2 regions of the Lysinibacillus sp. AR18-8 genome follow, and region 1 is predicted to be linked to the other one. Evidence: a T-box and tRNA genes for the amino acid it is inferred to sense, from the RefSeq annotation. Region 1 holds a T-box; the other holds one or more tRNA genes.
What was found. The T-box of region 1 lies ahead of tyrS (tyrosine--tRNA ligase). A T-box ahead of a tRNA ligase gene usually reads a tRNA of that ligase, here a tRNA-Tyr.
Positions count from the first base shown of each region.

Region 2: it has a tRNA-Tyr gene. The T-box ahead of tyrS (tyrosine--tRNA ligase) is inferred to sense a tRNA for this amino acid. The anticodon was not compared.

Region 1 is NZ_MDGU01000014.1:122,513-141,941, reverse strand. Features, by position in the region: gene BFM98_RS12720 (acetoin utilization protein AcuC) at 1-1,133, opposite strand, end outside; gene BFM98_RS12715 (acetoin utilization AcuB family protein) at 1,133-1,780, opposite strand; gene BFM98_RS12710 (GNAT family N-acetyltransferase) at 1,805-2,437, opposite strand; gene acsA (acetate--CoA ligase) at 2,759-4,486, shown strand; gene argC (N-acetyl-gamma-glutamyl-phosphate reductase) at 4,724-5,758, shown strand; gene argJ (bifunctional glutamate N-acetyltransferase/amino-acid acetyltransferase ArgJ) at 5,815-7,047, shown strand; gene argB (acetylglutamate kinase) at 7,010-7,795, shown strand; gene BFM98_RS12685 (acetylornithine transaminase) at 7,869-8,999, shown strand; gene BFM98_RS12680 (NAD-dependent epimerase/dehydratase family protein) at 9,112-9,993, opposite strand; gene BFM98_RS12675 (transglycosylase domain-containing protein) at 10,129-13,167, opposite strand; T-box leader at 13,270-13,478, shown strand; gene tyrS (tyrosine--tRNA ligase) at 13,562-14,830, shown strand; gene BFM98_RS12665 (cobalamin-binding protein) at 14,881-15,684, opposite strand; gene BFM98_RS12660 (iron-containing alcohol dehydrogenase) at 15,824-17,029, opposite strand; gene BFM98_RS12655 (MarR family winged helix-turn-helix transcriptional regulator) at 17,576-18,124, shown strand; gene BFM98_RS12650 (MFS transporter) at 18,216-19,412, shown strand.
Region 2 is NZ_MDGU01000023.1:1,695-8,247, reverse strand. Features, by position in the region: gene glmM (phosphoglucosamine mutase) at 1-644, opposite strand, end outside; gene BFM98_RS16285 (CdaR family protein) at 858-1,934, opposite strand; gene cdaA (diadenylate cyclase CdaA) at 1,927-2,763, opposite strand; gene BFM98_RS16275 (anti-sigma factor family protein) at 2,913-3,539, opposite strand; gene sigW (RNA polymerase sigma factor SigW) at 3,553-4,116, opposite strand; gene rocF (arginase) at 4,250-5,155, opposite strand; tRNA gene BFM98_RS16260 (tRNA-Lys) at 5,341-5,413, opposite strand; tRNA gene BFM98_RS16255 (tRNA-Gln) at 5,427-5,501, opposite strand; tRNA gene BFM98_RS16250 (tRNA-Tyr) at 5,516-5,599, opposite strand; tRNA gene BFM98_RS16245 (tRNA-Val) at 5,618-5,693, opposite strand; tRNA gene BFM98_RS16240 (tRNA-Glu) at 5,749-5,823, opposite strand; tRNA gene BFM98_RS16235 (tRNA-Asn) at 5,937-6,013, opposite strand; gene mbcS (acyl-CoA synthetase MbcS) at 6,283-6,553, shown strand, end outside.

The DNA.
Region 1 (19,429 bases):
TGTAGCGATTTGGCTAACATTTGAGCATTCTTTTCCTCTATTTCCGCTTTACGAGGAATTGGCTCATATAAAGGAATCGGATCCTCCCATGTTGGAATAAAAGGAACAGGTGCTTCTGGTTGCCAGCGATCCAGCCATGCTTGAGGGAGTGGCCCCATTGGTAACGCTTGGTCAGTCATTTCCAACCATAACATGGACCAGGCACGGGGCACCACTCGCCAAATATCGTAGCCACCGCCCCCCACTGCAATCCATCGACCATCACAATACTCATGTGCTAATTGATGAGCTAGCTTAGGAATTTCGCGATAAATATTCATTGTTCCATGTAAATGTGTTAATGGATCAAAATAATGTGCATCTGCCCCATTTTGTGTTAATACAACATCTGGCTTGAAAAATTCAAAAATCTCTCGCATTGACTGTTCATAGATCTCTAGGAAACTTTCATCCTCAGTAAACGCATCCATTGGAAAATTAAAGGAGGTTCCATAGCCTTGCCCATTGCCGCGCTCAGTAATATTTCCGGTTCCAGGGAATAGATAACGACCAGTTTCATGTATGGACAGTGTACAAACATTAGGATCCTCATAAAAGCTCCATTGGACACCATCCCCATGATGAGCATCTGTATCTACATAAAGTACACGAGCGTTGTACTTTTCCTGCAAGTAACGAATAGCCACTGTGCTATCATTGTAAATACAAAAACCTGATGCACGACCACGGAAACCATGATGGAGTCCTCCTCCAAGGTTAAGGGCGTGTTCGGCTTTTCCTTCCATTACATAATCAACAGCGGTTAAAGTTCCACCAACTAGCTGTGCACTTGCTTCATGCATATTTTCAAAAATAGGGGTATCTTCAGTGCCAATCCCATAGCTTTCACATTGTGCTTCTGATAATTCACCATGTCCTGCTTTTTTTACAATATCTATATATTTTGAATCATGTGCAAGCAATAGCTCTTCTTCCGTTGCAACACGTGCTGGTACAATATCTACATCATCGAGTGCATTAATATTTTTTAGTAGATCCATAGTTAGCGTCAAGCGTTTATGATTGAAAGGATGTGTATCTGAAAATTTATATCCGAGTTGTTCTGGCGAGTATACGAATACGGCCTTTTTCATTATAGCGAAACACCCGGTAAATTTGGCCATAGGACATCAAAGCCCTCTTTGCGTAGATCTTCAATCATTGCTAAAGGATTTAGTGTTTTTACTCGGACGCTTAAAATTTTGTTTTGTGTATTTTCAGAGTCAGGATAAACTAAGACGCTTTGGACATTGGCATGATGTTGATGAAATATTTTTGTAATTTCAAATAAAACTCCCGGGGTATCGGATACCCGAATCTCGATTTTTGACCCAGGCTCTGTAGCACCAGTCAGCTCTATATATGTATAGAGTAAATCTGTTGTCGTAACAATGCCTACCAATTTTCCACCAGAGACAATAGGTAAACAGCCTATTTTTGATTCGTAAAACGTAAGTGCCACCTCTTCAACAAAATCTAATGGATGACCTATAAGGGGGTCTTTCACCATAATATCCTCTACTTTTGCATTAAAAATAGGAGAGTTTGGTTCATCCTGCAAAGATGAGGGCAAGACCTCTTTAATATCTCGTTCAGTAATTACACCTAAAACGTGGTGTTCATCATCTACAACTGGTAAATGACGAACTTTCTTTTCACGCATTAACTTTAGTGCCTCCTGCACTGTATTGGTAGGAGCTAATGTATAAGGCTTATCATTCATAATTTCTTCTACAATCATATATGCATCCCCTTTGTATTAGTTTTAATACATGAAACGATTTCTAAAACGAAGTCTATCAAATCTTTCCATTGTCTCAGGAGGCACCCGTTTTCCTTCGCGCGCCATCAGGCAATTGGCTGGATGTGATGTAATTTCAGGATCATCTGTTGCAAAATATTCGAAACCAGCAGAGCTCATCATTTTCTCCATCATTTTGCGGTAATCCCAAACATTTAAACCAGTTCCCTTTAAATCCCAATGCCAATAGTACTCGGTAGTAATCACAAGATAATCTTCCATTTCATCCCCCATAAATGAAACGGCTAGTAGTGCCTTCCCAGCACCAGTACCACGGTAGTCTGGAATGACTTCAATGGCACCTAATTCAATCATGTCATCGATACGATCTTCTGCCCATCGTTCAAGTGGATCAGGGTAAAGATAGGTAACATAGCCTACAATAATATCTTCGTTTCGAATAATAATAATACGGCCTTCGGGTAGTCCAGCAATTTCTATAATGGCCTGCTGTTGCTGTTTTGGAGGTCTGAAGGCAACCAAGCCTTCATGGAATGAATATGTAGCTAATTTTTCTGGAGGCACAGGTCCTTCCACATACACAGTACCATGCTTTGTTTCCTTTGTGACAGAAAAAAAAGTTTTTTTATGTTCCATAATTACACCACCTGAGTTTAATAATTCCATTATAGCTGATTTCTTGCGTAAAAACGCTTATTTTTGCAAAATATACCTGTATTTTTGGAAAAATAAAAATATTGAGACAATCTATCTGAATTCGTGTAAAATAAGATTATATTGCTTCTGTTATTTAACAGATAAAAGTAGTGCTATTAGGGATTCGAACATTAATACTATGGATAACTGTTATATAACAATTGCTACATATCAATTTTGCTTTTGGAAAATTCTCTGAATTTCAACAGGGGGGATTGTTGAAATTTAGTCAAAAACAAAAGCAAAGAAAGGGGTATTTTCATGGGGATGAAAATGAAGGAGAAGTTAATGGCTTTACCTGGTCAACACCTTTTAACGAATTATGAAGAAGTGGCAGAATCTCATAATTGGGCAGATACGGAAAAGGCATTTAGTTGGAGCGAAACAGGTTTAGTGAATATGGCATATGAGGCTATTGATCGCCATACAGAAACACATCGCAAAAATAAGGTGGCATTGTATTTTAATGATGGTAAACGGAAAGAGGCATATTCATTTAATGAAATGAAAAGGTTAACAAACAAAGCAGCAAATGTTTTTAAAGCGACTACTAATCTGCAGAAAGGTGATCGTTTATTTATTTTTATGCCTCGTTCACCTGAGCTTTATTTTTCATTATTAGGTGCGTTGAAAATGGGGGTTATTGTTGGACCATTGTTTGAAGCTTTTATGGAAGGTGCTGTGTATGATCGACTTGCTGATAGTGAGGCGAAAGTATTAGTCACGACACCTGCTTTACTTGAACGTGTACCTTTAGCTAAATTACCTAAATTGGAGCATATCTTTTTAGTAGGGGAGGGCGTTGAGGAAACAGCTCAAATACTAGACTTTACTAAACATTTAAAAGAAGCTTCAGCTCATTTTGATATAGAGTGGGTAGACAGAGAAGATGGGATGATTCTTCACTATACCTCTGGATCAACAGGTGCTCCAAAGGGTGTATTGCATGTCCATAATGCTATGATTCAGCAATATCAATCGACACAATGGGTACTTGATTTACGTGAAGATGATATTTATTGGTGTACAGCTGATCCTGGATGGGTTACAGGAACAGCCTATGGCATTTTTGGTCCGTGGTTAAACGGTATAACAATGCTAATCGTCGGAGGAAGATTTTCACCACAAGCATGGTATCAGGCTATTGAAGATTATAGTGTGACAGTGTGGTATAGTGCACCAACAGCGTTCCGAATGCTGATGGGTGCAGGTAGTGGCTTGCTTGAAAGCTATGATCTAACATCTTTACGCCATGTGCTGTCTGTTGGTGAGCCTTTGAATCCAGAAGTTATTCGCTGGGGAGTAGAGGAACTAGGTCATCGTATACATGATACATGGTGGATGACAGAGACGGGAGCGCATATGATTTGTAATTATCCATCGATGGATATTAAGCCAGGTTCAATGGGGAAACCTCTTCCTGGTATTCATGCGACGATTGTAGATGATGCAGGCAATGAGGTTCCACCATTTACAATGGGGAATCTAGCTATTCGTCGTGGTTGGCCTGCCATGATGCGCCAAATTTGGGGCAATCCAGAGCGCTATGAATCTTATTTCCTAAAGGGAGAATGGTACGTGTCTGGAGATTCAGCCTATATGGATGATGAAGGTTACTTCTGGTTCCAGGGGCGTGTGGATGATGTCATTATGACGGCTGGTGAACGTGTAGGACCTTTTGAAGTAGAAAGTAAGCTACTTGAGCATCCAGATGTAATTGAAGCGGGTGTTATCGGGAAACCAGATCCGGTGCGAGGTGAGATCATTAAAGCCTTTGTATCCTTACGAGAAGGGGTAGAACCTTCTGATGCATTAATTGAAGATATACGTGATTTTGTTAAAAAAGGTTTATCTGCACATGCAGCACCACGTGAAATAGAATTTAAAGATAAATTGCCAAAAACACGTAGTGGTAAAATTATGCGTCGCGTTTTGAAAGCTTGGGAATTAAATTTACCGACTGGTGATTTATCAACCATGGAAGATTAATTAATTATCTAAAACATCAATTGATATTTATACAACATGTGCATAAAAAGAAGGTAAGGATTCATTCGATGGGCGAAAGGATTCTTGCCTTCTTTTTTCTGGATTTACAATAGTATAGAGGTGAGAGTAGGTGAAATATTATCTATTTCAAAAAAACAATGAATTAAATAAAAATTCAGTTGACTTAATAAATATGCAGACGTATACTATTTTTAACTTATTTCAGAGGTGAGTGCAGTGAAAGTAGGTATTGTTGGAGCAACTGGATATGGCGGTCTAGAACTTATTCGATTTTTACATAATCATCCAGCTGTGGAACGAATTGATTTATTTACTTCTTCGGAAGAGGGTGTCCAATTTTCTTCTAAATTTGGCCATCTTGTTAGGATAGCTGATACACCGTTACAAAAGATTGCGTATGACACTTTAGAAAAATTCGATGTTATTTTTACGAGTACACCATCTGGGGTGACAAGTGAGCTATTACCGCCTTTGGTTGGGAAAGGACCAAAGCTAATCGATTTATCTGGTGATTTTCGGTTAAAAGATCTAGCAAGCTATGAAACCTGGTATGGCAAAAAAGCTGCACCGTTCCATAGTGTTCAACAAAGTGTATATGGTTTAACAGAATGGAATGAAGAGCTTATACGTCAAGCAACACTTGTTGCTAATCCGGGTTGCTACCCAACAGCAGTTTTATTATCCTTACTACCACTTGTAAAAGAACGTTTAATTGATCCTAGTTTTCTAGTTATTGATGCAAAGAGTGGTATTTCAGGAGCAGGCAATAAGCCCTCACAAACTACCCATTTTAGTGAGACAAATGAGAATTTTTCAATCTATAAAGTAAATACACATCAACATATTCCCGAAATTGAACAGGCACTTTCCATGTTTGCTCAAGCAGATACAAAGGTTACTTTTAATACGCATCTGGTTCCAATGACCAGGGGAATTTTGGCGACATCCTATGCACCAGTAATGCAGGGAATTACAGAGTCGAAATTGTTCACTTGCTTACAGGCAACCTATGAGAATCATCCATTTGTTCGAATCGTTACGGATGCATCTAGTTTAGGGACAAATCGTGTCAAGGGATCAAATTATTGTGACATTCTAGTGAAAGTAGATTCCCGTACAAATCGCGCCACAATTGTTAGTGTAATTGATAACCTTGTCAAAGGAGCAGCAGGGCAAGCTATCCAAAATATGAATGTGCAATTTGACTTACCACAAACGACAGGGCTAGATGTTGTACCGTTCTTTATTTAACAGCATGCAGGCAACTGTATGCTTCTCTTATTTATTAATCTAAGGAGGAATTTCGGATGACAGTTACCACTTCAACGAATGTAATGAAAAAATTATCAAGTAAAAATATTGTTTCACCAAAAGGCTTTAAGGCAGCCGGATTACACTGTGGTTTAAAACATAAGAAAAAGGATTTAGCCCTTTTAGTAAGTGAAGTCCCAGCAAGTGTTGCGGGTGTTTTTACTACAAATGCTGTGCAAGCAGCACCATTAAAAGTCACGAAGGAAGTTGTTTATGCAACTAAGAAAATGCAAGCGATGATCGTCAATTCAGGCAATGCGAATGCTTGTACAGGTAAACAAGGTGTAAAAGATGCCCAAACAATGCAAGCGCTAGCTGCTGAAAAATTAGGGATTGCACCAAATTTGGTGGGAGTTTGCTCGACAGGTGTTATTGGAGAAATGATGAAATTAGAGCCAGTAGCAAATGGTATTCTTCAGTTAGAGCCAAAGGACAATTTAGAAAGTGCGATTGACTTTGCGCAGGCTATTTTGACAACAGATACCGTCATGAAAAACACAAGCTATAGTACAACTGTGGATGGCAAGGAAGTTATCATTGCTGGTGTAGCAAAAGGTTCAGGTATGATCGAACCTAATATGGCAACAATGCTAGGCTTTATTACAACAGATGCCAACATTGAATCTGATGTGTTACAAGCAGCTTTATCGACTATTACTAATTTAACATTTAACGCTATTACAGTTGACGGGGATACATCCACTAATGACACAGTGGTAATATTGGCTAATGGCTTGGCAGGGAATAATTCTTTAACTCCAGAGCATCCAGATTGGCAAAATTTCTTTAACACTTTGCAAACAGTAGCGGAAGATTTAGCAAAAATGATTGCCAAAGATGGTGAAGGAGCAACGAAGCTTATCGAAGTGGAAGTTGTTGGTGCAATTTCAGACGAGGAGGCACGTAAAATTGCAAAAACAGTCGTTGGTTCACCACTTGTAAAGACTGCAGTTTTCGGCTGTGATGCCAACTGGGGGCGTATTATTGCAGCAGTAGGGTATAGTGGCGCAACAGTTGATCCAGATAAAATTACTATCCAAATCGGTGGTGCTACTATGGTAGAAAACGGTGAACCAATTCCCTTTTCTGAGGACGAGTTAATTCAAATATTAAAAATGCATGAAGTAAAAATCTATGTGTCCCTTGGTGTGGGTGATGGTAAGGGGCATGCTTGGGGATGTGACTTAACATATGACTATGTCCAAATCAATGCATCATACCGCTCATAAACGTGTGGTCATTAAGCTTGGGGGCAGTACACTGGAAGGTTTAAATGAGGCTTTCTTTGATAATTTTAAAAGATTACAAGAGAGTGGGGTAGAGCTTATTATTACCCACGGGGGTGGGCCAGCCATAAATCGAGAACTAGCTGCTCAAGGCCTACAATCACATACATTAAATGGAATACGTGTCACGAACGAGGCTGCAATTAAAGTTGTCCAATCGACCCTAATAGGGCAAGTAAACACTGCATTAGTTCATGAGTTAACAACAGCTGGTATAGCAGCCATCGGATTAAATGGCTTTGATAATCAGTTGATAGTCGTAGACTTTTTAGATCAAGAGACTTACGGGTATGTAGGAGCTATTAAAAATATCAATACATCCTTATTGGAAGCTTTAATGGGTGTAGGGATTGTACCTGTTATTGCCTGCGTAGGTACGACCGAAGCAGGTCAGGCTCTTAATATTAATGGCGATACGGTAGCAAGTGAAATTGCTTTAGCCATCGGAGCAGATAGCTTACTACTCGTGACAGATGTGAGTGGTATCCGTATTGAAGATGAATATCAAGCAATAGCTACACCTAGCCTTATAGATCAATGGACAGAGCAGGGCCATATTTACGGTGGAATGATTCCAAAAGTGCAAGGAGCGATTGACTGTTTACGGGCAGGGATTCCTTCTGTACAAATCGTAGGCGCAACTTTAATTGGTACAACAATTGTAGCCACAAGTGAACTTCTTTCTTCCTAGTGTTCTAAATAGGATAGCTTGAGAAGTATAGTTGTTGAAAGAAACTATTTTAAATGATAGTGGAGATGATAACATGAGTGTTTTATTTGAGAATTACGGCAAGCGTCGTGCACAAATTGTCAAAGGTCAGGGGACAATTGTTGAGGATTCAACAGGGAAGCAATACTTGGATTTTACTAGTGGCATTGCTGTGGTGAGTCTTGGTCATGCCCATCCAGCCGTTGTACAGGCACTTCAAGAGCAAAGCGAAAAGCTATGGCATATTTCAAATCTTTTTGAAATACCAGGTCAGGAAAAGGTGGCAGAAAAATTAATTGCTAATACACACTTTTCACATGCCTTTTTTTGTAATAGCGGGGCTGAGGCTAATGAAGCGGCCATTAAATTAGCTCGTAAGCATACAGGCAAACATCATATTATTACATTTGAAAAATCATTCCACGGTCGTACCTTTGGAGCAATGTCTGCAACAGGTCAAGGCAAAGTACATAATGGCTTTGGACCACTCGTAGAAAAATTTTCGATTTTGCCATTTAATGATGCTGCTACACTTGAAGCAACCATTGATGATTCAGTTGCAGCTATAATGCTAGAAATGATTCAGGGAGAGGGTGGCGTCAATAGTGTATCAGCAGAATTTGCCGCAGCTATTGCAAAAGTCTGTGAGGAGCAAGGTGTACTACTAATTGTTGATGAAGTGCAAACGGGCATTGGAAGAACAGGAACACGCTATGCATTTGAACAAACGGTATTAAAGCCACATATCGTAACTTTGGCAAAAGGCTTAGGTGGTGGTTTCCCTGTTGGTGCAATGCTCGGAACTGCTGAGCTTCATGCTACATTTAGTCCAGGAACACATGGTACAACATTCGGTGGAAACCCTCTTGCGATGAATGTGGCACAAGCTGTTTTAAATCATGTGTTTGAGCCAGATTTTTTACAGCAGGTACGAGAAATATCTGCCTATTTTGTGGCACAACTAAGGGCTCATTTATCTTCTAGCTATACTGTTCAAGGCCAGGGTCTCTTGTTAGGGATTGGCTGTGGGGACACGGAAGTTGCGCCTTATATCGCGGCAGCGGAAGAAAGTGGTCTTTTATTAGTAGGGGCAGGGCCAACAGTTATTCGTCTTTTGCCTCCATTAACGGTCACGAAGGAAGAGATTGACAAAGCAGTAGCTATTTTAAAGAACATATTACCGTGATAATACACTTTCGTTCAGCAATGAAAGTGAGGCATTAGCGGCAAAAATGTCTAGACATTAGGGATGAACAAAGAATCTGCTAGATATGAGCAGATTCTTTGCGCTATAAATGCTATTGTAGCTGTTTTACTAATGTTGTCACTAATTTTGGTAACCAATCTTCAAGCTGACTAAACGTAAATCCTGCCTTCTCAGCCTTTGCATTGGACATATACCAATCAGCAGGCACCCCATAAGGAGACTGTGATTCCTCATCACCACCAATGAGGGAAATTTTTGCGCGCTGACCACTTGCTTCTTCAATTAGAGCAATTAGATCTTTGAGAGATATGGCCCCTGATGCGGTAGCATTGTATGGTCCCTCAATAGGAGTAACGCCCGCAAAGTATAAAAATTCAGCAGCTTCCTCATCTGTAATATAACTCATCTTTGCATCAATGTTCGGTAAAGTAATCGGCTGATTCTGTAAAATATGTTCAACGTGGAAATGTAAACGTCGAGTATAATCATCTTCACCCATCACAATTGGAAAACGTACAGCTACGACTGGGAATGAAGCTTCTTTGAATAAGACTGCCTCCGCTTGTCGTTTTCCTTCTCCATAAGAAAATTCCTCTTGATGTCCCATACGAATTTGATACTGGTATGGATCAAAGTCTTCTTCCTTTTTCATCTTACCATCTACCTCATATGTTGAAAGAGTAGAAGTAAAGACCAGCTTTTTCGTTTTTCCTTTTAATATCTCGCAAATCGCTTGTGCCTCGTTGGGCGAATAGCAAATATTATCATAGACAATGTCCCATGTTGTATTGGCTAGTGCCTGTTCTAAAGCATCACGATCATTACGATTTACTACTAATTGCTTAACATGTGTACCAAAGGGATTGCCACTTTGACCACGTGTTAAAATCGTTACATTATGTCCATTTTGAATACAAAGATCAACTAGCTTTTTTCCAAAAAAACGTGTGCCTCCTAAAATCAATATGTTCATATATTTTCACCCCTTCAAAATAGTAGTCCTCTTAATAATGACAAAAAAACAGACTTACTACAATTCATAAGGAATATGCAGTAAGTCTGTTTAATTGATTATCTAATACAAATGCTTTTGCTAAGGCATAATGGATTAGCGCCTTGATGTTTCAGTTGGAGTAGTGGTATTACCATTGTCTCCTCCGTTTGTGCCATCTCCGGGGTTATCAGATCCATCGCCATTGCTTCCGGAGCCATCCCCGTTATTGGAGCCATTGCCATTGTTACCAGAACCATCCCCGTTATTGGAGCCATTGCCGTTATTACCAGACCCGTTCCCATTATTGGAGCCATTGCCGTTACTACCCGAACCATTACCATTACCATTGCCATTAGTAGGTGGCGTTGTAGGTGGTATTGGTTCTTGGTCGTTTTCCTCTGGGTCAGGTTCATTTTCACTACCGCCAGTAGACACAACATTGGAATGTGGTGATGTTAAACCTGTAATATCTACAGCGACCACTACATAAGCTTGTCCACTAGCAACCGTAATGTTTTGTGTTGACTCTAGTACGGACGTTACAAGTGTATTACCGCCATTCGTAACGTTGTAGATACGATAACCAACAACATCATTCGATGACTCTGACCATGATAATGTAGAGCCATTTACTGAAGCTGAGACAGCTCCTGGAGGGCTACCATCCGCTGGGAAATCAACTGCTGATACAGATGAATTCGACAATGTAGAATTCTTTGGTAACAGACTAGCAGGGTTCCCGCCAAGTCTACCTAACATTCGTTTAATAAAGTCTTGATTAATGCCTGCGCCACCTGCTTTTACAAACTCTGCTGGTGTATTTGGCAACGCATTATAAGTTTTTCCTTTAATCGTCACAACACTTGAAGAGGCTAAGCTATCATCAGGTTGTGATGGTAAAAATACTTTCGCATTAAATAAATCTGAGCGTACAAGACCTGCGCTAGCACAAGCTGCAGAAGGGGCCATGCCGGAAATACCACAGAATGACGCTGTCACAACATTTTTAGGCGCCTTAAAACTTGTTGGTGGGTCAATTAGCTGAGGGTCCGCATCGTAAACAGCATTCATTAAAGTACCCCATAGCTTATTCACCCGAACGCTTGGCTGTAAATAGGTGTTGTTAAATGCATAAAGTGTACGAGGTTGATCGTAACCCATCCAAACACCAAGAGATACATTAGGGTTATAACCAACTAACCAAACATCTTTATATTCTTGAGAAGTCCCTGTTTTTGCAGCGAAATCAGAAGAGAATTTTAATGTATTTCGTGCCATTGTCCCTGTTCCTTTAGTGAGAACATCACGTAGCATATCTGTCACGATATAAGATGTTTCTGGGCTAAATACTTGAACAGGTTCTACTTCATGTTGGTAAACAATATTTCCTTCTTGGTCTTCAATTCGATCAATCATATAAGCGTCAATGAATTGGCCACCATTTGCAAAGGTAGCGAATGCATTTGTATTTTCTTCAACAGTAGTTCCTTCGCTTAAAGCACCGATCCCAGTTGCTAGGTTAGTAAAATCATCTGGATGTAATTTTGAGAATCCCATTTTTACTAACAAATCTGCAGGGCGTCTACTAATAATATCATTATATAAACGTAGTGCTGAAATATTTTGAGAATCTGCTAAAGCTTCACGTGCTGGAATAAGACCTCGCTCATCACTCGTAATATAGTTACTTGGACTCCAAGAACCGATTGAGAATTTCACGTCAACTAATGGACTACCCGCACCGATTACTCCATACTCAATGGCAGGTCCATAAACAAGTAATGGTTTCATTGTAGAACCGTTAGAACGATAAGCTTGTGTTGCATGGTTTACTTGAGTGGTTTTAAAGTCTCGACCACCGACAAAGCTTAAAATACGACCTGTCGTATTCTCTATTAAAATACTACCTACTTGTACCGGCATCTCAATATCAATTTCTTCACCAGTAACAGGATCTTTCCCTTTACCAGTATACGTATGACCATAATACTGGAAGTCTTTTGCTGCTTTTTGCATCGCATCATACATATCTTTATTAATGGTTGAATAAATACGATAGCCTTTTGAACGAACATCACGATCTGCTAAAATCGTATATTTATCCTTTAATTTTTTTTCTGACTTTAAGCGCTCTGGGTCAATCCCATCATCTTTTGCTAATTTTTCAGCAATAATATCTTTTGCACGAGCTTCAAGCTCATAAGTCAACCAAGGATAACGATCCTCCGCGCGCATTTCTGGTCCACGGAAATCGGCAGCAATATCATAGTTTAACGCTTCATTATACTGTGCATCATCAATATAACCAGCTTCTTTCATACGATAAAGTACTGTTTTCATACGATCAATACCTGGTTTCAAAGCTTCTTCACTTTTCAGTTCACCTGTATTTGTAAATGGTGTATAAGCAAATGGTGCCTGTGGAATACCAGCTATGTACGCAGCTTGAGGAAGAGTCAATTCTTTTGCTTTTACGCCAAAAATTCCTTCCGCAGCTGTTTCAACACCTGCAATATTTCGTCCTGAAGAGTTACGACCATAGGGAATGATATTTAAATAAGCCTCTAATATTTCTTCCTTCGTCATAAAATGTTCTAAACGCATCGCTAGTAAAATTTCCTTAGCTTTACGCTCGTATGATACTTCATTAGTTAGTACTTGGTTTTTAATAAGCTGCTGGGTAAGTGTAGAACCACCTGTCTGCGTTGCAGAGTTTGTGACATCTTGTAATAACCCACGAATAACTGCTTTAGGAACAATTCCGTTATGCTCTCGGAAATATTCATCTTCTGTTGCCAGAACAGCATTCACGACCTCTGGTGCAACATTGCTAAGCGAAGTTTCACGTCGATCTAAATCTGTCCTTAATTTCCCAATATAAATATCGTTGGCAAAATAAATCTCACTGGTTTCTTCATAGCTAAAAATTTGATCCCTTAACTCTTGTTTTGAGCGTAACGGTTCTTCTTTTACAAGAGAAGCAAAATAACCAGCTCCAACTGAACCGACAAATACAGTGCCAACCAATGCAAAGACTAAAAATAGTAAAAATAAGTTCCAGGTAACACTACCTGAAATACGTAATTTCTTCATCCATTTTTGTTCAAGTAATTCATCGATCTTTGCATTGATTTTTTCAATCCAATCTTTCAATGTATCGACCTCCTAAAATCTTGTCTATTATAGCACATATTGTTTTAGCACGAACATAGTTATTGACTTTGAAAAAGAATCGTATAAAATTATGTTTATAGTTTTCTGGTGATGAAGAGCTTGCAGTAGTGTCTATATTCCCTGTTTAGAGAGCCAGTGGTTGGTGAAAACTGGTCATATTGTAGAGACGAATTACGTGCTTGGAGCTTAGACGTGCGCGCCTGCGATAAAGGCGGCTGAATGAAGTGGAAGGTGGATGACATCTTCAAGCTGGGTGGTACCGCGTTAGTTTGCAACTTAACGTCCCTGCATGCAATTGTTTGCGTGTAGGGACTTTTTTTATTTAAACATGTCCATGCACGTAATGAATTTAACCATTTTAGGAGGAATGAACATGACAAACGAATTATTACAAGATTTAGAATGGCGTGGTTTGCTATACCAACAAACAGATGCGGAAGGCATGGCAAAATTATTAGATGAACAATCTGTATCTTTATACTGTGGGGTAGATCCAACAGCTGACTCCATGCATATTGGACATATTGTTCCATTGTTAACGCTTCGTCGATTCCAAAAAGCGGGTCACCGTCCAATTTTACTTGTTGGTGGTGCGACAGGGATGATCGGTGACCCATCTGGCCGTTCAGAAGAGCGCCAATTACAAACAGTAGAGCAAATCGATAAAAACGTTCAAGGAATCCGTAGTCAATTAGAACGTATTTTCGAATTTGCGGAAGATGGCAATGGTGCTCAGCTTGTGAACAATCGTGACTGGATTGGTAATATCAACACAATTGAATTTTTACGTGATTACGGGAAACTAATTAACGTAAACTATATGTTAGCAAAAGATACGATTGCTTCTCGTCTTGACACAGGAATCTCGTTTACAGAGTTTGCCTATACGTTAATTCAAGGTATTGATTACAATCATTTATACAATCACTACAATTGCCGTATTCAAGTAGGTGGCTCTGACCAATGGGGTAATATTACAACAGGGTTAGAGGTTATTCGTAAAGCACACGAGGAAGAAACGAAAGCCTTTGGAATTACGATTCCATTAGTAACAAAGGCAGATGGTACAAAGTTTGGTAAAACCGCAGGTGGTGCTGTTTGGCTAGATAGTAAGAAAACATCTCCATATGAATTCTACCAATTCTGGATCAATGCAGCTGATGCAGATGTCATAAAATACTTAAAAATCTTCACGTTCCTATCTCGTGAAGAAATTGAAGCTTTAGCCGTATCTGTAGAGGAGGAGCCACATTTACGTAAGGCACAAAAGGCGCTAGCTGAAGAAATGACTCGTTTAATACATGGTCAAGAGGCATTAGAGCAAGCCATCCGTATTACAGCTGCTTTATTCTCAGGAGATCTAAAAGCACTTTCAGCCGAAGAAATGAAGGACGCTTTTAAAGACGTTCCTTCTATTGAAATGGCTAAAGAGGATAAAAACATTGTGGACCTACTTGTGGAGGCCGGCATTTCCTCTTCAAAACGTCAAGCACGTGAGGATGTATCAAATGGTGCTATTAGTGTAAACGGTGAAAAGGTAACAGATTTAGAATATGTAGTCGATGCGAAGGATCGTTTAGAGGATGCATTTAGCATTGTCCGTCGAGGTAAGAAAAAATATCATATGGTGAAATTTATCTAATTTCTATTTGCAAAACCACATCCCAAAAAACGCTGGATGTGGTTTTTTCATCATAAGAAACTTGGAGGTTTTATTTGTTCATATTCTTTAGGATGCAGTATTTTTCCAAGCTTTATAGCACCTTCAATAAGTCGTGGAGAAGGGCGACAATACAGCCATTCTTCCATTACATGGAGCTGTTCCGATTGAATGGCATGTAACTCTTTGGCATATGGACGTTTTAATAAATTAGCAGGTTGGATACGCTCAAATGCGACACCAACCCAAGCCATCATGATATAGTCAGGCTGGCGTTTAACAACATCTATCCAATCTGTTTGAACACTAGCAAGCTCAACATCTTGAAATAGATTAATGCCACCAGCAAGAGCGCTAATTTCTGTTAGCCAATTTATTTTCCCAGGAGTGAAAATAGGGTTCGGCCACCATTCCCAATACAGGGTAGGTTTCTTCGGAATTGTTTGTGCAATGGAATACATTTTTTCGATGGAATGCATGTACTCTTCAGCAATTGTCTTTGCTTGTTCCTCCACTTGACAAGCTTTCCCGAGTGTCAGAAGATCTTGCGCAATTTCTTCTAATGAGTTTGCATTAAAAATAATATGAGGGATATTTCTTTCTTTTAGTGCCTCAATGTTTTTTTCCATACCAGGTACACTCAAGGAAGCCAGAACAAGATCAGGCTGTAATGCCTCTAATGCATCCATGTTAATTGATAAATCAGGCCCAAGCTGTGGTAGATCTTTAACCGATGATGGCCAATCAGAATAATCATCAACTCCAACGAGCTGGTCTGTCAGCCCTAAATAGGCGACTAATTCTGTATTGCTAGGACAAATTGAAATTAAACGCATATTATTTTCTCCTATTCTTTTTAAGAGAAGTATAGCGAGAGTTCCCGTGATAGACAATGTGTGTGTATCGAGTCCATAAAAAAGTGGAGAAAACATTTGTTTTCTCCATCCTTTGTATAGGCTTATAGGAAACCGTCGATTAAGAAAGGGCAACTGCCTCGAGTGACTCTTCTTTTTTCACAATAGGACCCATTGCATTTGTGATGATTTGTTTGATATCCTCTAGTGTTGCTTTACGAGGGTTCGTCTCAGCACACACATCTAATAATGCATTTTTTGCTAAGATCTCAATATCCTCATCTTTTGCACCTAATTCACGGAAGCCGCTAGGAATATTTAAATCTTGTGATAACTTCTCAATAGCTGTAATAGCCTTTTCAGCCGCATCTCGCTTACTTAAACCCTCTACATTTTCTCCTAATAATTCAGCGATACGAGCAAAGCGCTCTGTACGTGCTGTGACATTAAATCGACAAACATGTGGCAATAAAATAGCGTTGCACACGCCATGTGGTAGGTTATAGAAACCGCCCAATTGATGAGCAATTGCATGAACATAGCCAAGTGATGCATTATTAAAGGCCATTCCCGCTAAAAATTGTGCATATACCATTTGTTCACGCGCTTCTATATCAGCTCCATTTGCATAGGCACGTGGTAGATATTCAGGAATTAGCTGAAGGACCTTTTCAGCACATGCGTCCGTGATTGGTGTAGCATTCGTAGAAACGAATGATTCAATAGCATGTGTTAGTGCATCAACCCCAGTAGCTGCCGTAAGAGCAGGAGGTAAACCAATCATTAATTCAGGATCGTTTATAGAAAGTAACGGTGTCACATGCTTATCAACAATGGCCATTTTTACTTTGCGTGCTGTATCTGTGATAATAGTGAAACGAGTCATTTCACTGGCAGTACCAGCAGTTGTATTAATTGCAATTAATGGCACAAGTGGATTTTGTGATTTATCAACGCCTTCATAATCATGAATGCGTCCACCATTCGAAGCAATAAGTCCGATACCTTTTGCTGCATCGTGTGCGCTGCCTCCTCCAAGAGAAACAATAGAATCACAGTTTTCCGCATGATACACGGAAATGCCATCTTCTATGTTTTGATCTGTTGGATTTGGTTCTGCTTTAGGGAAAATTGCTACATCAATTCCAGCAGCTGTAATGATGTTTGCAATTTGTTCTGAGAGACCTAATTTGTGTAGACCCTCATCTGTTACGATTAATGTCTTTTTCACTTCTAAATCATTTAAGCGTTTACCAACTTCTTGAATTGCTCCAGGTCCAAATAAGTTTGTTTTCGGCATAACAAATTGCTTTAGAACGTCTGACATATTTCCAACCCCTTTTAAAAAATTATTATTGCTTGAATGATGGTGAACCACCTTTCGCAATTCATCGTATTCTATTTTTTGTAAAAGTTCAACTCGTATTTTTATTAAAATTGTTAAATTTCTTCATGTTATTATTTTACAAAAAAGTTAAGGTGATGATAGGAGCATTGGAATGTTGTTTTGTTGTAGAATATTGAATTTAAAAAGGTTTTAAAAATATTTTACTATGAAAGTAAAATATATTTTTTGGAAAACAGTTCTATTTTGACGATCTAATGAATAGTAAATAACTGATATTTTGTTTTTATTATAAAGGTAGTGATTATGTTATTTTGAAACTATGTAATTGCTATTTTAAAGTACATAAAATTGCCACAATATAAGAGAAAAAATTATTGTTGGTTATAATAATCTGGGCAATGCGTCTGCTCTAAAAAAGTAGTGCATCATTTTGAAGAAATCAGTGAAAATAAAAATTCTTGCTTTGGATTAAATTTATAGTTAGAATAGTTGATAGTTAGATAATCTAATTAAAAGGTGATTGTAATGACAAAAAGTAAGAAATCGTACACACATGAAGATGATTTACCTGTATTAGGGGTAGAGCCGTATTTTGAACTGATTCAAACGTCTTCTTCAAGTGATACAAATCGAGAAGATGCCAAGCTGGGATTAATGTTGTTATGGTTAAGTGATTATGTGCTGGATGTAGCAGACAATGAGTTAGCTCCTTTTGGCATTACGGAAAGTAAATTAGACTTATTACTATTGCTGACTCTACATGAAGATAGACGAGCGACTCCATCAGCTTTAGCTCAACGATTAGGAATTACGAGAGCATCAGCAACGTCAATGCTTGATTGGCTAGAAAAGAGAAATCTTGTTGTACGGAATCATAGTAAAGAAGATCGGAGGAAGGTCTATGTAAGTTTAACGGATGAAGGTCGTGCTTTTATAACGAAAGTGTTACCGACTTATTGGTCGTCATGTGCTTCTAATTTAATTGATTTGGAACCTGATGAACGAAAAGTATTTGAAAAGCTAGTGAGTAAATTATTAAAATCTATACAAAGAAAATTAAAGGTGGAACGTTAAACTGTAGCTATGTTGGTACAGTTTAATTTTTAATCGTTTAATTAGATTATCTAACTATAAGTTAATCGAACTAAAAAGGTGATGTATTTAAATGAACATTGTAATTTCAGGAAATCGAGCAAATTATGCTTTAATGACAACTATTTTATCCTGGACAGGTATGGTAGTGATGTCGAGTCTCTATTTAACAATACCTCTGATTAGTGTATTCAGTGATTATTTTCATATTTCATTGACTAAAGCGGGTTTTACATCTAGTGTTTTTTCACTTGGATTTGCACTAGGGTGTTTTTTCTATGGTGCGATATCAGAAAAATATGGTCGTAAAAATATCATTGTATTTGGGCTTTTTTCATTAAGCGTAATAACGTTACTTCTAGGTTTAGTTAATGACTTTTCTTTTATCCTTCTATTGAGAGGATTACAGGGGCTTGCGGCAGCAACATTTTCACCAGTAGCACTTGCCTATACTCTTGAGGTTTTTCCAAATGATCGAAAAGTTGGGGCAGTAGGTTTTATCAGTACGGGATTTCTTGTAGCGGGTATAGTTGGTCAGGTGTTTAGTGGATATGTAAGCGACCATAGTCATTGGCATGTCATCTTTTATGTACTTGCTGTAGTGTATGTTATGACTGCTTTGTTAGTCGTGTGGATCTTACCGAAGGGAATAATTCAGAATGAAACTAAAAATATATGTGCTCCTCTGAAGAGAATTGGTATTATTTTCACCAATAGAAATTTGATCTTTAGTTATATCATTGCGTTTGCATTATTAATGTCATTTGTCAGTATGTACATTATTTTAGGGGCTTATTTAACGAGTGATTTCTTTGGTATGAAAAGTCAGAACCTTATCTACATTCGTATCTTTGGGGTAGTGGGGATGGTTATGTCACCATTTGCGGGGAAAATAGCAAAGCGTTTTAATGTGCTGTTTGTACTGAAAATGGCCTTAACTCTCGCGATTATTGCACTGACCGCGATGAGCTTTATTTCAACTATAGCTGGTTTAACCATCAGTAGTATTTTATTTGTTGGTGGGATTGCCCTTGCTGTTCCTTCATTAGTAACGCTTGTTAGTCAGTTAGGTTGGAATATGGGAGGGATTGCAGTTTCTATGTACACAGTAATTTTATTTGCTGGAACAAGTGTTGCACCGTTCATATCTGCTTATTTCATACAATTTGGTAGCTTTACTGTAGCCTTCCTCCTACTTGCTACAATACTCGGTACTGGATTAGTTTTTGCGCTAATGATTAAAAGCGGAAAAAACGTAGGTTCTAATTGATTGTTCATAGAAAAAAA
Region 2 (6,553 bases), on a different contig from region 1:
TCATTAATATTTAAGCCAGTTGGAGAAGCACCCATTGTAGAAATGTCAGCTTCTAAATCAGCAAATAAATGTGTAGCTAAAGATGAAGTTGCACCATGTGCACAATCAAGCGCTACATGGATACCATCAAATTCTTCATCCACTGTTTGCTTTAAGTATTGAATATATTTTTGACCACCTTCGAAATAGTCACTTACAGATCCTAAATCTGCTCCTATAGGACGTGGTAATGTATCCTCTTGCGCATCAATTAACGCTTCAATTTCCGCTTCCTGTGCATCTGTTAGCTTAAAGCCATCAGGACCGAAAAATTTAATACCGTTATCTGCAACTGGGTTATGTGAAGCTGAAATCATGACGCCTGCATCTGCGCTCATAATTCGAGTAAGGTATGCCACACCTGGTGTTGAAATAATACCCAGACGCATTACCTCTACCCCAATTGATAAAAGACCAGCCACAAGTGCACCTTCAAGCATCTCGCCTGAAATACGTGTGTCACGACCAATTAAAACCTTTGGACGGTCAGTTGCATCTTTTGTTAAAACATAGCCGCCTATACGACCAAGTTTAAATGCAAATTCTGGTGTTAATTCACTATTCGCGACGCCACGGACGCCATCTGTTCCAAAATATTTACCCATTCTACTTATTCTCTCCTTCAATGCAAGACAGTGCCTAGTGAGTTTCTATCAAGCATTAGACACTTGTCCGCTTACTTTTGGAAAAGTCTGCTTTTGTTCATTCATTGGTAATTATTAATATTCCACTCTGCCAGTTTGTTTGATGAAACCTGAATTACAAACCTGATTGGATTTTTGATTTAGAATCAAAATAAAATTATAGTCACATATTGTTTAAGAATCAATATCTTCCGATTCCTCAGTTGACGTATTTTTATCAGTTGTAGTACTCTCATCTGTCACATCAGGTTCTTCAGTTGGAGGTGGCGTTTCCTCTGTAGAAGCTGGTGTTTTCTGCTGTTCTTCTTGTTCTACCTTTGTAATATCTGCCTTCACTTTTATTTTCTTGTCAGATATTTTTGTCACACCATCTGGTAATTTTACATCAAATTCATAAGTTTTGGACTCAGTAATTTTTGACAGGTCAACTGTTATTGGAATGGATGTTAAACTGTCAATAATTGATTTTCTACCATACACTTTGATCATTTTCGGTGTAAATGTTAATGAGTTAATGGTAATGTCTTCGGCAGCTTGCCCTGTTTCCTTAAGGACAACTGGGATCTCTCGACTATACTCCGCTATATCTACTTGAACTTTCACAATTTCAGGTTCAATAGTCACGTCTAACTTATTTAAATCTCTATCTAATACTTTTACAGCTGCTTCCTGCGTGAATGATTGCTTCAAGCCCTGCTCTCCTGTAACAGTTGCTTTTACATAACTAATGCTTTCAATAGCACTTTTTGCACCTGTTACATAAACAGTTGGCGGGTTGGCCGTCATTTCTTTTAAGATAAAACCTTCTTCGATTAAACGTTTGTTCATTTCAGGGTCCACTCGGAACTCCTGCGTGACCTTTTCCTCAATATTCACATGAACAGTTGCAGGGTCTAATGTCACCTTTAACTTTTCTGAAATATTTTCGTATTGCAGTTTTACATCATGCTCTCCCAGCAATAAATTGCTCAAATCCGCAAATATAGAAAAATCCTTAGCTCCCTTTGCTTTTAAAACCAATGCCATGGGACCTTCTATCGTTACATCCACAGTTTCAGGTAAACCTGTCACAATAAGATTCTCATTATCGTAATAAACATCCACTGGAACATCACGAATAACATCCGTTTGTTCATTTGAGGTAGCTTTATTTAAAGGTGACAACTCAGTACGCACTGAGAAAAAAAGCAAAAACGCTAAAAATAGCGCGATGATTCTAAGTACCCAAGGGCTATCCATCATTTTATCCATTCTTTTTCCCCCTCCAAGTCAACTTAGAGGATGCATTTGATTCTTGTACTGATCCGAACCACATTTTTCTTAATAATGTTTCAAACTCCTCTAGAGATAGATTTCGATGGAGATTACCATTTAATGTTATACTAATTGCGCCTGTTTCTTCTGACACAACAATTGTAATAGCATCTGTAACTTCACTTAAGCCAAGAGCAGCACGGTGGCGTGTCCCTAACTCTTTTGAAATAAATGGGCTTTCAGATAAAGGTAAATAACAAGCCGCTGCTGTAACTTTATCTTTTTGCATAATAACAGCCCCATCATGTAGCGGGGTATTTGGTATAAAGATATTAATCAGTAATTCTGATGAAATTTCAGCATTTAGCCCTATACCTGTTTCAATATATTCATTAAGACCTGTTTCTTTTTCAATAGAAATTAACGCACCTATTCGACGTTTAGCCATATAACTTACAGACTTCTTCATAGCCTCAATAAGTCTTGTTTGTTCTTCTTCTTCTTGACTTGATGAACGTTGGAATAGCTTTCCTCGTCCAATTTGTTCTAAACCACGTCTGATTTCAGGTTGGAAAATAATAATAATCGCTAGGAAACCAAACTCAATAACTTGTTGTAGCATCCAGCCAAGTGTTTGTAACCCTAAAAGGTCTGTTGCAATTCGTGCAATAATAATGACGAATATTCCCTTAAGTAATTGGACAGCCTTCGTACCTTTAATGAGGGTTAAGACTTTATAAACAACGTACCAAACGAGCAGTACATCAATGAAGTTAATAACAATATTCACAGGTGTTAAATCCGTGAAATGTTCGATAATTTGCACGTGGCATCCCCCACTTTTCATTACGAATCCATACACATTCAAGTATATCACATTCTTATCAAATGTAACTTTTTTCAAATAAAAAGTCTACTCAGAAGAGTAGACCTTTCAGCCTCTCACGTGCACTATTTTTTAGGACGTATAGAGTGTTATTTAGTTTCTTCTTTTTCCTCAAATGTCATGGCTGTCTTAACAGAATTTTTAATTGTATACCATAACCATTCAAATACTTCGTCAATTTCTTCGATTCTCCCTGAAACTACCGCTGAAGATGCCATATATTGCCCGTTGATTACTGTGACGTTGCCATCAACTTCACCTTCAACAATCAAATCGCCATTTTTCACAACAATATCGCCTTTTACCACTTCTCCTTCAGGGACAATCACTGTTTGACCATCCACAACTAAATTAGGTTGCTTGGTCACCGAGAAATGCTGGTCATCCATGAAGCTACCCAATAATGTAGCACTCATGAATAAGCAAAATACTGCTGCTGCCACAAGGAACGGATGCCGGCGAATCCATTTTTGTATACCTACTCGACTTTTTGGTTTTGGTAAACGAGCCATAACTGCTGCTTCAAAACTCGGAGGCGCTGTAATGTGGGAAGCACTCTTCACAAAGGCGATTGTTTCACTCAATTCTTGCATCAACTGTTTACAATCATTACATGTATGCAAGTGTTGTTTCAACTCTTGCTCATGCTCACGACTAATGTCACCGTCTAAATAATCATGCATATAGTCTATAATATGCTCTGGACAAGTATTCATGACGCTCCCCCTCCTACAGATTGTTTAATTGCTTACGTAATGCCTCACGTCCGCGGTGAATCCTCGTTTTCACCGTTCCAAGCGGCATATCTAAAATCTCGCTAATCTCTTGTAACGATAACTCTTCTATATATTTCAATACTATAACCGAACGGTATTTATCCGGCAATCGTCCAATTTCATATTGAATGCGATCTTGCAGCTCCATTTGTTCTAACTGCTCCTCTGGTAGCTGGTCATCTGCTGCGATTTGCGAATACATATCAAGCCCTTCTGTACCAGCTACTTCTGCATCTAAATAATAATCCGGTTTCTTTTTTCGAATACGGTCAATGCAGAGGTTTGTCGCTATGCGATAAAGCCACGTTGAAAACTTTCTTTTCTGATCAAATGTATGCAAGTTCATATAAGCTCGCACAAAAGCCTCTTGAGCAATGTCTTCAGACTCTTGTTTGTTGCCTAACATTCGATAGCATACTTGGTACAGTTTGTGCTGATAGAGACTCACAATATCGGCAAATGCGTTTTGATCGCCTTTAAGCACTTGTTTTATTCTCTTATTTACTAACGCATCCATTGTGTTGACTTCTCCACCTTTACAACTGTCTTATACTATACGAAGCACCAATAAGAAAAGTTTCGTTTTAATTCAATTATAGCAAAAGATTTTTATGCAATGTGGCAACAGGCAATTTTTTGTCAAATTTTCTTTAAACTAGTGTTTCGCCAAATAAAGATCCCATTAATGCAACAGCCACATTTGCTGTTGTATTCTTTTCATCTAATATAGGATTTACCTCTACAAACTCTGCTGAAGTTACCATGCCTGATTCTTGTAACATTTCCATTGCTAAATGGCTTTCTCGGTACGTAATTCCGCCTGGAACTGGTGTACCCACACCTGGCGTATAAAGTGGATCTAATCCGTCTAAATCAAGTGATAAATGTAAGCCATCAACATTTCGTTCCTTTAAATAAGCAAGTGCATCTTCCATCACACGTGTCATGCCAAGTCGGTCGATTTCATGCATTGTATATACTTTAATTCCTTGTTGACGTATCAATTCACGTTCTCCTGGGTCTACTGAACGAGCTCCAATAATAATCACGTTTTCTGGCTTAATTTTTGGAGCATAGTTGCGAATTTGCACTAAACGTTCATGTCCTAGCCCAATACTAACAGCTAACGGCATCCCATGTATATTGCCTGAAGGTGTTGTTTCAGGTGTATTTAAATCTGCATGAGCGTCATACCAGATAACACCGAGATTTTTGTAATGCTCACCTAATCCAGCTAATGTTCCAATAGCAATGCTATGGTCTCCACCAAATACGAGTGGGAATTTCTTTTGTTCCACTACTTCATGCACACTATTTGCTAATGCAGTACTAACATCTACAACTTCCTCTAAATTTAGTAATTTTTCATCCACAGCTCCGTCAGCAAGCTTTTGACTAACACGAATATCCCCTTGATCCTGTACATCGTGTCCGATAGCCTCTAAACGTTCAACAATACCTGCATATCGAATAGCACTTGGTCCCATATCTACCCCACGGCGTGTTTGTCCGTAATCTGTTGGTACTCCAATAATAGAAATATTAAGTTTATTCATGTTTTTATACCCCCTAAAAGTTATAAGATTATTGTAAAGCCTACATACCACTTGGCTCAACTCGACAAAAAGTTGTATATTTATTCATTTATAAATAACATAAAAAAATCTCCTACTGTTTTCAGCAAGAGATTAGTTATCTGTAGTTAATATAACACTTTTGAATAATTTTCATTCTAAAAAAGTGAGCCATGAAGGACTCGAACCTTCGACCCTCTGATTAAAAGTCAGATGCTCTACCAACTGAGCTAATGGCTCATAAAAGAAAAAATGGCTGGGGTACTAGGATTCGAACCTAGGCATGACGGAATCAAAATCCGTTGCCTTACCGCTTGGCTATACCCCAATCATTTATAAAACTGGTGGAGGGGGACGGATTCGAACCGCCGAACCCTAAGGAGCGGATTTACAGTCCGCCGCGTTTAGCCACTTCGCTACCCCTCCGAAATAACACAATAAGAATGGTGGAGGATGACGGGCTCGAACCGCCGACCCTCTGCTTGTAAGGCAGATGCTCTCCCAGCTGAGCTAATCCTCCATAGAAACAGGTGTTATATCACAGTTTATATTCTTTATAAAGCCTATGTTTTAAATGGTGACCCCTACGGGATTCGAACCCGTGTTACCGCCGTGAAAGGGCGGTGTCTTAACCACTTGACCAAGGGGCCAATATTATGTCTCAAACAAGACAAGAATTATAATAACATTTTTCATTAATAATTGCAATGCTTTTCCACAAATTTTTTTATGTATTATAGCATTTGAAAAAAGGACAAAAAAATGGCTCCGAAGGCAGGACTCGAACCTGCGACAACCTGATTAACAGTCAGGTGCTACTACCAACTGAGCTACTTCGGAACAATGCTATTCACTTTGGTTTTAGACAACCTCTTAAGTACATTTATTATTATAGCAAGCATTATAAATAATGCAACACATTTTGTGAAAATTTTTATATTTTTTGTCGAAGTATCCTCCTATATTCGTCTGAAAGCATAATAGTTCTCTATTAATTCTAATATTTCTATTTAACGTACTAAATATTCTTGCTGTATATTATTGTAATTGTTAAAATAAAAATAGTTTTATGAATTTTCTATCAAATTTTCTGGGGGAGGATGTTCAAGATGGTATCAAATGATTTAATTGCACCTGAATTTTATAACATCACAGAGGAATTAGAAAAATTTTCGCAAGATAGTGATCGCCAAGCAATACGTTGGTTAAATACACAACAAGAGAGACGTACAGTTTCTTATGTGGAGCTTAACCAAAAAATGAATCAATACGCAAACGCTTTTACGGAGAAGGGGCTTCAAAAAGGTGATCGTGTATTAGTTATTATTCCTCGACTTCCAGAAGCCTATTTCGTTTTTCTAGGCTGCTTAAAGGCTGGTA